4 regions of the Sinorhizobium sp. BJ1 genome follow, and region 1 is predicted to be linked to each of the others. Evidence: riboswitches for the same ligand, from Rfam matches in the RefSeq annotation. Region 1 holds a riboswitch; each other region holds the start of a gene.

Region 1 (3,260 bases):
GCCAAAGTGTCCAATCACCCGCCGGGAGAAACCCTCGGGCATGCGGATACCGAGCGTGTCGAGCCCGGCGGAGGCCAGCGCATGCACGCCGCTTTCGGGTCGCTGCGGCAGGATCAGCGTCAGAGGTCCGGGCCAGAAGGCTTCCGCGAGGCGCCGGGAGATTTGATCGAACGCCACATGCGCTTCGGCCATTGCCATGTCGGAGACATGGCAGATCAGCGGATTGAAGCGCGGCCGGCCCTTCATCTCGTAGATGCGGCTGATCGCATCGGCATTGGTCGCATCCGCAGCAAGCCCGTAGACGGTTTCCGTCGGGATCGCGACCGGTTCGCCTTCTGAAAGCACGGCGCAGGCCTTTTCGATCGCTCGATCCGGTTCGTTGCGCGTATCGATGATTTCGGCCATGGCGGTTCCGATCCTTTCCGTCGCTTCCTTAACGGAGGAGGAGGGAAAACAGAACGACTTTCTTCGCCGACGGGCGGGATCAGAGGCTCCGAATAACCCGCCGCAAAGCCTCGTCGCGTGCGCCGAGCATCAGGACGTTCTTGAGCGCCACTTTCGGGTCCTGCGTCCGGAAGATCAGCCCATTGCCGCGAACGTTGCGATTGATGGCCATTTGCCCAAGTTCGGAGTCCGGCGCGATGGCGACGGCGAAATACATGCGTGAATAGCTGGTTTGTATCCGTTCGAAGAAATGCGTCTCGTCCCCGAGGTCGGAGAAGAAGTTGGCGAAGTAGAAAGCCCAGGTGATTTCGCGCGATTGGTTGAGCTTCGCCTTAGCGGCTGTCACATGGCAATAGCCGAGGTGGGGGCTATCGGCGAGCGTCCGGTGGAAGATCATCTTCGGGAACTGGATGAAGGCGTGAAAGCCGTTGATCCGCTTGTGAGTCGTCTCTCCCGCCGCCTGCAATTTCTGGCCGGTTCTCTCGGCCACCTCTTCATGGGTCATGTAGCGGCGCTGCTCGGGCATCCACGGGCGGCGCCGGTCAATGCGGCCGGTGCGCAGGAACTCCGTGTGGCCCGCCGTTTTCGGCGTCGGCGCCTGCGCTTTGCCGGAGGCGTCGTAGTATCTGAGCTTTGCCATCGACCTCTGTGTCACCTAATCCGTCAAACGGATTGATCCGTCAGTGAACGCTAAATCACTATGGTTAACAGAGTATTTCGGGCGCCACACTGGCTGCTCCGCATCGCCTGTATGTCGCAAAATGGCCAGTTGTCTTCGCGGCGGGGATGGCGCGGTTAAGAAAAGCTTCAGCTGCTGAAATAGACATCTATCATCTTGTTTATTATAGAAAATGTGACGGACGTCTCCATGCGGCCGCGCGAAAATCTCTGTCGTCTTTCCGGAATGGAATGTCGCACACCGGCAATTGCCGAGCCGGGCTGCGCGCTTAGATTGGGATGCTCAAGGTGCCGCCTCTAAGAGGGGGCGGAGAATTGGGAAGCCGGTCAAATCCCGGCGCTGCCCCCGCAACGGTGGTGGAGTGAAAGCCACGGCAGAGAGCCACTGGACAGGTCGTCCGGGAAGGTGCCGGGCTGGTCCTTCGGGGACGACTCCAGAGCCCGGAAACCAGCCTTGGAGCGAAACGACCGTAACAGGTTGCGGCGGGCAGCCGGATCGGAGCTATGGCGTACGGCAAATCACCGGCGCGGTTCCTGTCCTGCCTGTCCGAAACAGGGCTAACGAGGACATGGGCATGGACACTCAGAATGAAATGCTGCGCAAGCTGAAGACCCGCCGCGAGGGCTACAGCCTCGACCGGGCCTTCTACATCGACCCGGACTATTACCGACAGGACCTGGAGCATATCTGGTACAAGGACTGGCTCTTCGTCGGCCACGACTGCGAAATCCCGCGGCCTGGCAACTATTTCACCCTGCAGGTCGGCGACTATCCGATTGTCATCGTGCGCGATCGCCAGGGGGCAGTGCGGGCGCTGCATAATTCCTGTCGCCACCGCGGCTCGCGCGTTTGCACGCAGCACAAGGGCTCCTCGGCCAAGCTGGTTTGTCCCTATCATCAATGGACCTACGAACTGGACGGCAGGCTTCTCTTCGCCCGGCAGATGCCGGAGGATTTCGATCCCGCCCAGCACAGTCTGAAGCCGGTGCATTGTGAAACGGTCGGCGGCTATATCTTCGTCAGTCTCGCCGAGCAGCCGATGGATTTCCAGCCGTTCCGCGACACGGTCGCCGGCTATCTCGCACCGCATCGCCTCGGCGAAACCAAGGTCGCCTATGAGAGCACCATCGTCGAGAAGGGCAACTGGAAGCTCGTCTGGGAAAACAATCGCGAGTGCTACCATTGCGCCGCCAATCACCCGGAACTCTGCCGCACCTATCCGGAGGCTCCGACAGTGACCGGCGTCCAGGGCGCCATGGACGACCCCGAAATCGGTGCCCATTGGGAAAGATGCGAAGCGGCGGGACTGCCGAGCGCCTTCAGGATCGGACCGACCGGCCAGTTCCGCATGACGAGAATGCCGCTGATCAACAGGGCCGAGAGCTATACGATGTCCGGCGAGAAGGCCGTCCGCAAAGAGCTTTCCGCCGGCGTCAGCGCCAAGGGCATCGGCACGCTGCTTCTCTTCCACTATCCGACGACCTGGAACCACATCCTCGGAGACCACGCGATCACCTTCCGCGTGCTGCCGCTCGGGCCGGAACTGACGCAGGTAACCACCAAATGGCTCGTCAACAAGGATGCGGTCGAGGGGGTCGACTATACGCTCGAGGACCTCACCCATGTCTGGACGGAGACCAACGATCAGGACCGGCAGATCGTCGAGGAAAACGCTTTCGGCATCCGCTCGCCGGCCTATGAGCCGGGTCCCTATTCGGCCGAACACGAGGGCGGCGTGATGCAGTTCGTCGACTGGTACTCGCGCTTCATGGTGGATCGCCTCCAGGGCAAGTCCTCTCCTTTGTCGCGGGTGGCCTGACCATGGAAATGGCCCGTTCCTTTCATCATTTCGACGAGCTTCATCCCTGGATCGACCGCCAGCACCTGCTTGAATGCACCTCCGTGGTCGCCGAGACCGCGGATGTGATGACCTTCACCTTCCGGTCGGACAAGCCGGCCTGGTTCCGCTACCTACCCGGGCAGTTCGTGACGCTGGAACTGCCTGTCGGCGAAGAGCCGGTCTTTCGCACCTATACGCTGTCGTCCTCGCCGTCCCGCCCGCTCTCCGTGGCGGTGACGGTCAAGGCCCAGCCGGGCAGCATCGGCACGCGCTGGATGTTCGACAATCTGAAGCCGG
Region 2 (3,260 bases), on a different contig from region 1:
TCACACCAGCGCCGAGATTGCCGCGCGCACCGCGGTCTCGTCCATGTCGTGCAGGCCGATGACGACGAGGCGCGTGCCGCGCGTCTCGCCGGGTGCCCAGGCGCGGTCGTAATATTGATCGACGCGGGTGCCGACCGCCTGGATCAGGAGACGCATCGGCTTGCCGGGTACATCGGCGAAGCCTTTGAGCCGCAGCACGTCGTGCTTGGCAATAACCCCCTTGAGACGGTCGACGAAGACAGCTGGATCGGCGATCGCTCCGAGCTCAACAACAAAGCTGTCGAACTCGTCGTGGTCGTGCTCCTCGCCGGCCTCATGCTCCATCTCGTGATGCGATTTGCGGTTGGCGATCTCGCCTTCCGTGCCGACCCCGAGGCCGAGCAGGATCGCGGCCGCCACCTCGCCGTTCCTTGCCTCGATCATCGTCGGCTTGCGACTGATACGCGAGGCAACCTCTTCGCGTACGGACTTCAGGCCGGCGGCATCGATAAGATCGGTCTTGTTGAGAACAATGAGGTCGGCGGCGGTCAGTTGGTCCTCGAAGAGCTCTTCGAGCGGGCTCTCGTGGTCAAGGTTGTCGTCATTGACGCGCAGTGCGTCGACCTTGTCGTGATCGTCGGCAAAACGGCCCGCGGCAACGGCGGCGCTGTCGACGACGGTGACGACGCCATCGACCGTCACTTCGCTGCGGATGTCCGGCCAGTTGAAGGCGGCGACCAGCGGCTGCGGCAGGGCCAGACCAGAGGTCTCGATAACGATATGGTCGGGGCGGTTCTCGCGCTCGAGCAATTTCGTCATTGTCGGTATGAAGTCGTCGGCGACGGTGCAGCAAATGCAGCCGTTGGTGAGTTCGATAATGTCCTCTTCCGAGCAGGCTTCCGCTCCGCAGCCTTTCAGCACGTCGCCGTCGACGCCGAGATCGCCGAACTCATTGATGATCAGGGCGATCCGCTTGCCGTCGGCATTCTGCAGCAGATTGCGAATCATCGTCGTCTTGCCGGCACCGAGGAAGCCGGTGATGACGGTGGCGGGGATCTTGCCCGGTTGGGCCTTCGCGAGTGTCATGAATCAACCCTTCATTTTCAGCGGCAACCCAGCCGCGACGAAATAAACTTCGGCGGATTTCTCCGCGACGATCTGATGGAGGCGGCCGGCATGATCGCGAAAGTCGCGCGCCATGCGGTTCTCCGGAACGATGCCGAGACCGACCTCATTCGAAACGAAGACAAGCCGCGCCCGTGCCGCCGGAAGCAAGGCGGCAAGATCCGCGAATTCGGCTGCCATGTCGCGCCCCTCCATCATCAGGTTTGTCACCCAAAGCGTGAGGCAGTCGACAAGGATGGCGCACCCCGGAGCATCCAGGCGGCGAAGCAGTCCGGAAACATCGATCGGCTCCTCATGCGTCGTCCAGCCCTTGCCCTGCCGCGCGGCCTGGTGGTGAGCGATGCGGTCGCGCATTTCCTCGTCATAGGCGCGGCCGGTCGCGACATAATGCATCGGGAGCCCCGAGGCTTCGACGAGCTTTTCAGCGAAACTGGATTTTCCGGAGCGCGCGCCGCCGAGCACGAGGACTGGGCCGGCGTTCGAGATTGTCATCCGACCCGGCCTCGCGCGATGAAACCTGTGGGGCTAGGACGGCCATAGGAAGCGGCTGCGTGACCAGCACGCGCAGAAGACAATGTGTAAGCCACGACAACCTCCGTGCTGGCGTTGGGGAGAACTCCCCCGGGCGAAATGCCCTGATGGACGGCAGGTCTCCTGGCTCTCGGCGTCACGGGCAAGCACTGCGCAGGTGCGCGCAGCGATGCTGGGCCCGAACGGGTCCGCCTCGCCTTCCCGGCGTTTGCTGGCTCGTGAAGGCGGACGATTCGTAGAAGAAGAGGCGTCCAGCCCAGCTGCTCACGATACCACGCCAGTGGCTTTTCCGGCGCGCCCTCCGATCCCGCGAAAACTGCCCCGTGCAGGTTCATCGGAAGAGGAGCGGCATGCCCAATGGCGAACCCTGACCGTTCTACAGTCGCGGGGTCGGCTGCGATAAGGGCGCCCGGTGTGGGTCCGCCCGTCACATTCCCATTTACTCCCCCGCGCCGCTTCGGTGCGGGGGAACCATCCATCGTCGTTAATTATGAAGCGCAGGCGGCAAAGTCAATCGACCGGCTGCGACGCGAGGCCGGCGAATTGCGGCAGCGCGGCCGCGTCGCCGACCGTATCCGATCCTCATACTCCAAACGGGTAGGCAGACACCCTTCCCCACCGCATGGTAAAACGCGCATCTCGAACCTGACGCGGGATACATGTTTCGCACAGGTTTTTCGATCATGTCCATGGCACTGAGTTTCTCAGTACAGCCTTGGTGGGGGGTGCGATGGCATATCTGCGTCGTGCCGCATTTGTCGCGCTAAGCGTCGCGCTTTACGGCTCTATGCCAAGCAAGGCCGCCGAACCAATCGGCCAGGCGATCCGCATCCAGACCCAGGTGAGCGGGGCGCGCGGACCGCTGGTCGTCAGGGACCCGGTCCATCGGGACGAGCGGATTCGAACATCCAGATCGGGACTCGGCCAGTTCGTGTTCCGAGATGGAAGCAAGCTCGCCGTGGGTGCCGGCTCGTCGGTCGTCATTGACAGGTTCGTCTTCGACGACTCGAAATCGGTGCAGAAGCTAACCGTTGCGGCGGCGAAGGGAACATTTCGCTGGATCAGCGGCAACTCGAAACACGCGGCCTATGAGATCCTGACGCCGGCCGGAACGATAGGCGTTCGAGGCACCGTCTTCGACTTTTACGTCGGCGGCGACGGCACGACCGCGGTGGTCCTCTTGAGCGGCGCTGCCGAATTTTGCGGCCGAGGAGGCTGCCAACAGCTGACACGGCGCTGCGACTGTGTCGTCGCCCGCCCGAATGGCGACATGACACGTACAAGGCGGGTCGATCGGAGCACCCTCAGGACACTCGGCAATCAACAGGCGCTGCCGTTCCTCTCCGGCAAGCAGCAGCTCTCGCCCGGATGGAGCGGCACCGGCTGCGGCCTCTCAGCGGCGATCCAAATCCGTCCTGATCCGCCACCCCCCCGTGCCGCGCCGCCAACCAAAACGGCTCCCCCTATCGAGAAGCCGCCCAAACCAGATAAACCCAGCAAGCCCGACAAGCCCAGCAAACCAGATAAGCCCAGCAAACCAGATAAGCCTAGCAAACCAGACAAACCCAGCAAACCGGACAAGCCCAGCAAACCGGACAAGCCCAGCAAACCGGACAAGCCCAGCA
Region 3 (3,260 bases), on a different contig from region 1:
ATTTCCAAAGGCAATGACGACATGCGCCGGCGGATCGTCGCCGCCATGGAGTTGAATGGTTGCTCAAGAGAAGCCGGCCTGAACTGGGACGAGACGATCCCTGACGAGACGATTCCTGACGAGTCGAGCACCGAAGAGGCTCACGTTCACCGCAACATTCTCGAAGACTTCCCGCCGGACGGCGAGGACTATCCGTTGCTGTTCGACGGTCCAGCGGACGACTTCACATTCATGGAGGACGGCGCTGCAGGCGGCCTCAGGACCATGTGCGTGCGTACTTGCGACGGCGCATTTTTCCCGATTTCGTCGAACGCGACACCGGCCGACTTCGGACGCGATACCGAGCTTTGCCGGGCACGATGCCCGGCAGCCGACACGGAACTCTACTATCACGTGCTGGCCACCGAGGAGAGCGAGCAGATGATTTCCGCGTCGACGGGCAGGCCGTACACGGAACTCCCCAACGCCTTCGCCTATCGTACCCGCGGGGTCGGTGCGCCCGGTATCTGCGGCTGCCAGATACCCAAGGTCGCAACGGGTAAGAGCAGCAACAATTCCGCGTCAGGAACGAAGCTTTCGGTGGTCAGCCCCTCCGTCGTGACGATCAAGGGCACGGCTTTGCCGGCGTCCGGATCGCCGGCAGCAAAGCCTGTGGAAGAGCGCCCCTACGACCCCACGACCAGCAAGGTCCGCGTCGTCGGCCCCGCCTTTCTGCCGCAGCAAGAGAGCGCGATCGATCTCAAGAACCCTCGGGGGCCGCGCTATCAGCCGCTGCAGAATGAATGACCTGGTCGACAAACCGCTTCCCGCCGTCGCGAAGGCCCCATCTTTCCTCGAAGATCAGGTCCTCGAGCGGTACCCGTTGCCGCCAGCCCTTCACCGCTAGTTCCGGTTGCTGGTAGAGTCGGTCGACAAAACCGAGGCACAGCCAGGCGACGATTTCGATGTGTTCGGGCATGCCGAGGATCGCCTTGATCTCGTCCTCGTGGAAAATGCTGACCCAACCGACGCCGACCCCCTCGGCCCGCGCTGCGAGCCAAAGGTTCTGGACCGCGCAGACCGTCGAGTAGACGTCCATTTGCGAATTATGCGTGCGCCCGAGCACGACGGCGCCGCCGCGCGTGCGATCGCAGGTCACGCAAATGCTGAGCGGCGCCTTGCGTATGCCCTCGAGCTTGAGTGAGCGATATTTCGCCTGCGCCTCGCCTGAAAACATGCCGGCGGCTTCCTCATTGGCGCGCCGGAATGCCTGCCAGACTTTCTCCCGCGTCTCGCTCCGGCGCACGAGCACGAAGTTCCACGGCTGCATGAAGCCGACGGACGGGGCGCGATGCGCCGCATCGAGCAAGCGGGAAATCAGAGGCTCGGGCAGCGGTTCAGGCAGGAACTCGTCGCGTACGTCGCGGCGCGTCTCGATGGCGCGATAGACGGCGGCACGCTCGTCCGGTGAAAAGGCACCGGCCGCCGTAAGGCAGTCGTTCGGGTCAGGCAGCATCGTTCGATCCCCAACAATGCACAACCTCCCGCCGTCCATGCGGGGCCGGTCTATCTTGTCAGGCCGGTCTTCTGACTACGGATCACTCGACTGGGCCGCCTTCCCGGATCGCATCAAGACCCAGTGGCAAAGCTCTGAAAACGTTCAAAGCTGTTTTGGCGCAGCCGTCCCCATCACAGCGTTGGGCACGTGCCGGAATTCAACCGGCTTCCCGATTCTCCCGCCTCAGCGGGCACCTGACGGCCGCATATGGGCACAGGCGCAGGCGAAAGGCAAGACTACAGCACGTGCGTCTTATCAGACGCACAAGATCGCAGTAGAGCTTTGGATTGCTGCATGTTTCTACATGCAGCAGGCCGAGAGCGACTCAAAGCGGCGCTGTCGGATGCGGCGATCCGTCATACGCACCCCAGATTGACTGGTCGAAGCAGATCACCGAGCCGGTCATCAGACCGGACTCGTCGGAGGAGAGATAGGCGCACGCGCGCGACCTCGGCGGGATCGACGAGCCGCCCGAAAGGCTGGCTTGCCGCCGCCTTCTCCAGCCAGTCCTCGGGAGCGCCGTGATATTCCCGTTGGATGCGGTCTTCGCCTTCCGATGCCATCCAGCCGATGTTGAGGCCGTTGACGCGGATGCGGTTGCGCAGCAGCGCATAGGCGGTGTTCTTCGTCAGCGCCTCCAGAGCACCCTTGGATGCGCAATAGGCGGCGATGAAAGGCTGGCCCGCCTTCGCCGACATCGAACCGATATTGACGATCGTGCCTTCGGTCTTCTCACACCGCATCACCTTCACCGTCTCCTGCATCAGGAAGGAGGGAGCACGCACGTCTATCGAAAACATGCGATCGAAGAGTTCCGCGTATCGAGGATCGTGCCGCGGTCGGTGATTGCGGCGGCATTGACGAGCCCATCGACTCGGCCAAATTCACGATCCCAGGCCGCAACGACCGCCCGGGCGTCCTCCACGCGCTCCAGGTCCGCCTGGACATAAACGACCTTCGCGCCGGTCGCCTCACCGATCTCGGTCGCCTTTGCCTCGCCCTTCGCCGCATGGCGCCCGCAGATGACGATGCCCGCAGCGCCCCGTTCAGCGAACAGTCCCGCAATCGTGGCGCCGAGCCCCTGCGTGCCGCCGGTCACGACGGCGACCTTGCCGTCCAGCCGGGCGTAGTCTTTTCCCATGAATTCCTCCCATAGATCTGAGAGCGAACCGTCGGCTCGCCGTTGGCTCACGCGGGCCAATACCGCACGAAGGCGAAAGCCTCGCCCGAGGGCGACCAGTTCGGAACATTGATTGTCCCCTGCCCGCCGAAGAGCTCGAACAGGACGCGCGCATTGCCGCCTTCCGGATCCATCAGCCGAAGCCGCACATCGAGGTCGCGGGGGTGGTCGAAGACCTGGCCATCATAGGAAAGCACCAGCAGATGCTTGCCGTCTGGCGACGGATGCGGGAACCAGTCGCCATAGGAGCTGTCGGTAACGCGCTGGACATCGCTGCCGTCCGGCCTGATCCGCCAGATCTGCATGCGGCCGGTGCGGCTCGAGTTGAAATAGATCCACGCGCCGTCCGGCGACCAGTCCGGTCCGTCGTTGCGGCCCTCGCCATGCGTCAGCCGCCGCTCCTCGCCGCCATCGACCGAGATCGTGTAGATGTCGAAGACTTGGTCGCGGATGCCGCAATAGGCCACGGTCCGCCCGTCCGGGGACCAGCCGTGCCAGTAGGACGGCAGGTTGCGCGTGACGAGCCGCGGCGTGCCGCCCGCG
Region 4 (3,260 bases), on a different contig from region 1:
CCGAGAAACTCGCCCGCGACGACGTCGAGCGAGACATCCCGGAGGATGGAAACTCCACCCGTCGACCACGAGACATTGCAAGCGGAGAGTTTCATCGAACTGTCCTGCGCTGGCTGAGGATGACGGCAAAGGCCGGTGCGCCGACGAGCGCCGTGACGACGCCGATCGGCAGCACCTGCCCCGGAATGATGACGCGCGACACGATGTCGGCGGCGATCATGAACACCGCCCCGATCAAGGCGGCGGCGGGAAGCAGCAATCCGTGCCGGACGCCGACGATCATCCGGGACACGTGCGGGATGACGAGGCCGACGAAACCGATCGACCCGACGATGCTGACCATGGCCGCCGTCATCATCGCCGATGCGCCAATCAGGACGACATAGACCCGGCGCACCGGGATGCCGAGCGAGGCGGCGGACTCGGATCCGAAGGTGAAGGCGTCGAGCGCCCGCGCGTGCCACAGGCAGACAATGAGGCCGACCACCGCGACAGGAACGGCGAGCCAGACATCCGGCCAGCGCACGCCGGAAAGATTGCCGAGCAGCCAGAACATGATTGCGCGCGCCTGTTCCGCATTGGCGGCCTTGGTAACGATGAGCGACGTGAGCGCGTTGAAGAGCTGCGAGCCGGCGACGCCGGCCAGAATGATCGCGCCATGGCCCCTGCCGGCACGCATCGCCAGAAGGCTGACGAGCCCGAAGGCGAGAATGGCTCCTGCGAACGCTCCGACCGGCAGCGTCAGCAGGCCGGCGCCGATGCCGAGAACGGCGACGCCGACCGCACCGGTCGATGCACCCGCCGAGATACCGAGAATGTAGGGGTCGGCCAGCGGATTGCGCAGCAGCGACTGCAGCACGACGCCGGAGACCGCCAGCGCCGAACCGCAGCAGGCGGCCACGATGGCGCGGCTCACCCGGTAGTTCCAGATGATGCCCTCGTCGAGCGCATCGAGGCCGTATCCGGCATCCCACAATCGGTTGGCGACAGTCTTGGCGACGACGCCCATGGGAATGGCCGTCTCGCCGATCGCCGCGCCCAGCCAGAGCGCGACCAGTAGCACGACGAGCGCCAGCAGGCTGGCGCTCGTCCGCGACAAGGATGGCGCGATGCCTATCACTTGTTCAGGCCGGATTTCTCGACGGCATCGGCCAGCACCTCGATGCCTTCGATGGTCCGGATCGTCGGGTTCATCGCCTGGGCGTCCATCTCGACGACGTGGCCCTCTTTCACCGCAGGCATCAGGCTGGTTACCGGGTCCGACTCCAGGAACTTGTGCTTGACGGCGACGTCGTCGGCGGGGAAGCGACGGCGCTCCATCTTTCCCGCGACGACGAGCGTCGGGCCGGACTTGGCGATGGTTTCCCAGCCGACGGTCGGCCATTCCTCTTCGCTGTCGATGACATTGTCGATGCCGAGCGCCCGCATGATATAGCCCGGCGCGCCGTTCTTGCCGGCGACGTAGGGATCGATGTCGAGCTCGGCGCTCGAGAACCAGAACACCGCGGAGAGCTTGCCGTTCGCCGACGCGATCTTCTTCTTCGCCGCATCCTCACGCGCCCTCAACTCGGCGACCAGCTTCTCGCCGCGCTCCTGGACGTTGAAGATCTGGGCGAGTTCGGTGATTTCCTGATAGATGAGGTCCATCGTGAAGACCGTGTGGCGAACGCCATCGCCGCCGCCGCTATTGTCCTTGCCGACGCAATCGGCAGGCGACGTGTAGACCGGAATGCCGAGTTCTTCGAACTGCTCGGGCTTGGCGACGATGCCTTCGCGCCCGACATGCCACTGGAACTGCGCCGTCACGACATCCGGCTTCTTGGCGACGACGCCTTCGAAACTCGGGTCGTTGTCGGCCAGCCGCTCGACGTTTGCATTCGCGTCCTCATAACCCTTGATGACCGGACCGATCCAGACGGCGGTACCCACCATCCGATCCTGAAGGCCGAGCAGGTACAGGATCTCCGTGCTGCTTTGGCCGATCGAGACGGCGCGTTCGGGCGCCTTCGGGAAGGTGACCGGGCGGCCGCAATTGGTAAGCGTCAGCGGATAGCTGGTTTCGGCGGCCTGGGCCTCCATGCCGATGGCCGCCAGAAGAACGGCAGCAGCCCACAGGATGCCGCGATTAGATTTCGCAAAGATGCTTTTCATAAGTCTATTCCCCGGATTCGATGAAGCGGCCGCACGGAATGCGGCCGTTCGTGGCGCGGACGGACGGAGTCAGACCGCCTGCCGACAGCGCGACGGCGTCGAGGAACGGGGAAGACCGCAGGCTAAAAGGCGCAGATCGGCGCGAGGAGAGGTCATGCTGTGTCCTGTTCCGGGCATCCCCGCCCGCATTGGAGTGAACGCATGACGGCAGGTCTCCTGGCTCGCGGATATCTGCCGTCCACCTGCCTTCCCACGATCGAGCTCGCAGTGGCATGACGCTTTCGCGTCACTAGGATGGGCGGCAATCCGCTTACAGTTGCGGGGGCAGCCACGGTCTTGGTCCCTCTTGGGTCGTCCGCACCGTGTTCCCTATTAATCCCCTTCGCTTCATCGTAGGGGAACCGTCACTGGCTTCATTAAATAGTTGATCTCAGCTGGTCAAGGCCGGTTCTATCGCCATGCCGGAGCGTCAAAAATCCCAGTCCTCGTCCTCCGTCGCGACCGCCTTGCCTATGACATAGGACGACCAGCCGCGAAGAAGTCATGGTTTTCGTCGGCGGCCGGCGAGAGCGCCGACAGGATCGCGGGGTTTGCAGGCTTCCGGCGGGAACAGCGCCTCGTAGCCAAGCTTCATCAGCGCCTTGTTGGCGTTGTAGTGCAGGAATTTATTGACGTCTCGGTGAGGCCGACGCCGTCGTAGACCGCTTCGGTATATTTCACCTCGTTGTCGTAGAGCCCGAGCAGCAGGTCGAAAGCGAAGTACTTGATGTTGGTAAGCACCGCCTCCTCGTGCGGCGTCACCGGATAGGCCATCAGCTTCACGCGCCGACACCGTTCTGGATCGTGCCGAGCAGCGTCAGGCCGGTGAAGCGAGACGCCGCGATTGCTCCCGACGGCAGCAAGCAAAAACGTCTTCCTGCAACAGACGCCACAATCAAGTATAATCCTTGAGCAATCACGGAGACAGGAGGAGGGACAGATGTCCGTCGACGCAGGACCGCGAACAGTGGGCGCCGAATATGCGATCGAGTATCTGCAGGAGCATCCGGAAGCCGGCCTCTGCTGCGAGGATCGGCGCTGCTGGATCACGCCGAATGCAAACGAGACCG

The links. Region 1 has a riboswitch for cobalamin ahead of CO676_RS05490 (aromatic ring-hydroxylating dioxygenase subunit alpha). Riboswitches for the same ligand answer to the same signal wherever they lie in the genome.
Region 2: it holds a riboswitch for cobalamin, as region 1 does, so the genes downstream of both, cobU (bifunctional adenosylcobinamide kinase/adenosylcobinamide-phosphate guanylyltransferase) here and CO676_RS05490 (aromatic ring-hydroxylating dioxygenase subunit alpha) in region 1, are expected to answer to the same signal.
Region 3: it holds a riboswitch for cobalamin, as region 1 does, so the genes downstream of both, bluB (5,6-dimethylbenzimidazole synthase) here and CO676_RS05490 (aromatic ring-hydroxylating dioxygenase subunit alpha) in region 1, are expected to answer to the same signal.
Region 4: it holds a riboswitch for cobalamin, as region 1 does, so the genes downstream of both, CO676_RS35235 (ABC transporter substrate-binding protein) here and CO676_RS05490 (aromatic ring-hydroxylating dioxygenase subunit alpha) in region 1, are expected to answer to the same signal.

What each region holds. Positions count from the first base shown of each region.
Region 1 is NZ_NWTH01000003.1:431,363-434,622, reverse strand. Features, by position in the region: gene CO676_RS05505 (L-threonylcarbamoyladenylate synthase) at 1-405, opposite strand, end outside; gene CO676_RS05500 (DUF6656 family protein) at 485-1,084, opposite strand; cobalamin riboswitch at 1,392-1,594, shown strand; gene CO676_RS05490 (aromatic ring-hydroxylating dioxygenase subunit alpha) at 1,698-2,942, shown strand; gene CO676_RS05485 (hybrid-cluster NAD(P)-dependent oxidoreductase) at 2,945-3,260, shown strand, end outside.
Region 2 is NZ_NWTH01000005.1:138,557-141,816, reverse strand. Features, by position in the region: gene cobW (cobalamin biosynthesis protein CobW) at 1-1,065, opposite strand; gene cobU (bifunctional adenosylcobinamide kinase/adenosylcobinamide-phosphate guanylyltransferase) at 1,069-1,596, opposite strand; cobalamin riboswitch at 1,731-2,126, opposite strand; gene CO676_RS09135 (FecR domain-containing protein) at 2,366-3,260, shown strand, end outside.
Region 3 is NZ_NWTH01000005.1:252,654-255,913, reverse strand. Features, by position in the region: gene CO676_RS09700 (DUF2865 domain-containing protein) at 1-786, shown strand, start outside; gene bluB (5,6-dimethylbenzimidazole synthase) at 740-1,495, opposite strand; cobalamin riboswitch at 1,539-1,750, opposite strand; partial or broken gene CO676_RS09690 (SDR family oxidoreductase) at 1,863-2,678, opposite strand; gene CO676_RS09685 (TolB family protein) at 2,726-3,260, opposite strand, start outside.
Region 4 is NZ_NWTH01000010.1:51,902-55,161, reverse strand. Features, by position in the region: gene CO676_RS15955 (ABC transporter ATP-binding protein) at 1-95, opposite strand, end outside; gene CO676_RS15950 (iron ABC transporter permease) at 92-1,120, opposite strand; gene CO676_RS35235 (ABC transporter substrate-binding protein) at 1,117-2,079, opposite strand; cobalamin riboswitch at 2,340-2,572, opposite strand; partial or broken gene CO676_RS15940 (ribonucleotide-diphosphate reductase subunit beta) at 2,621-2,919, opposite strand; gene CO676_RS15935 (hypothetical protein) at 3,131-3,260, shown strand, end outside.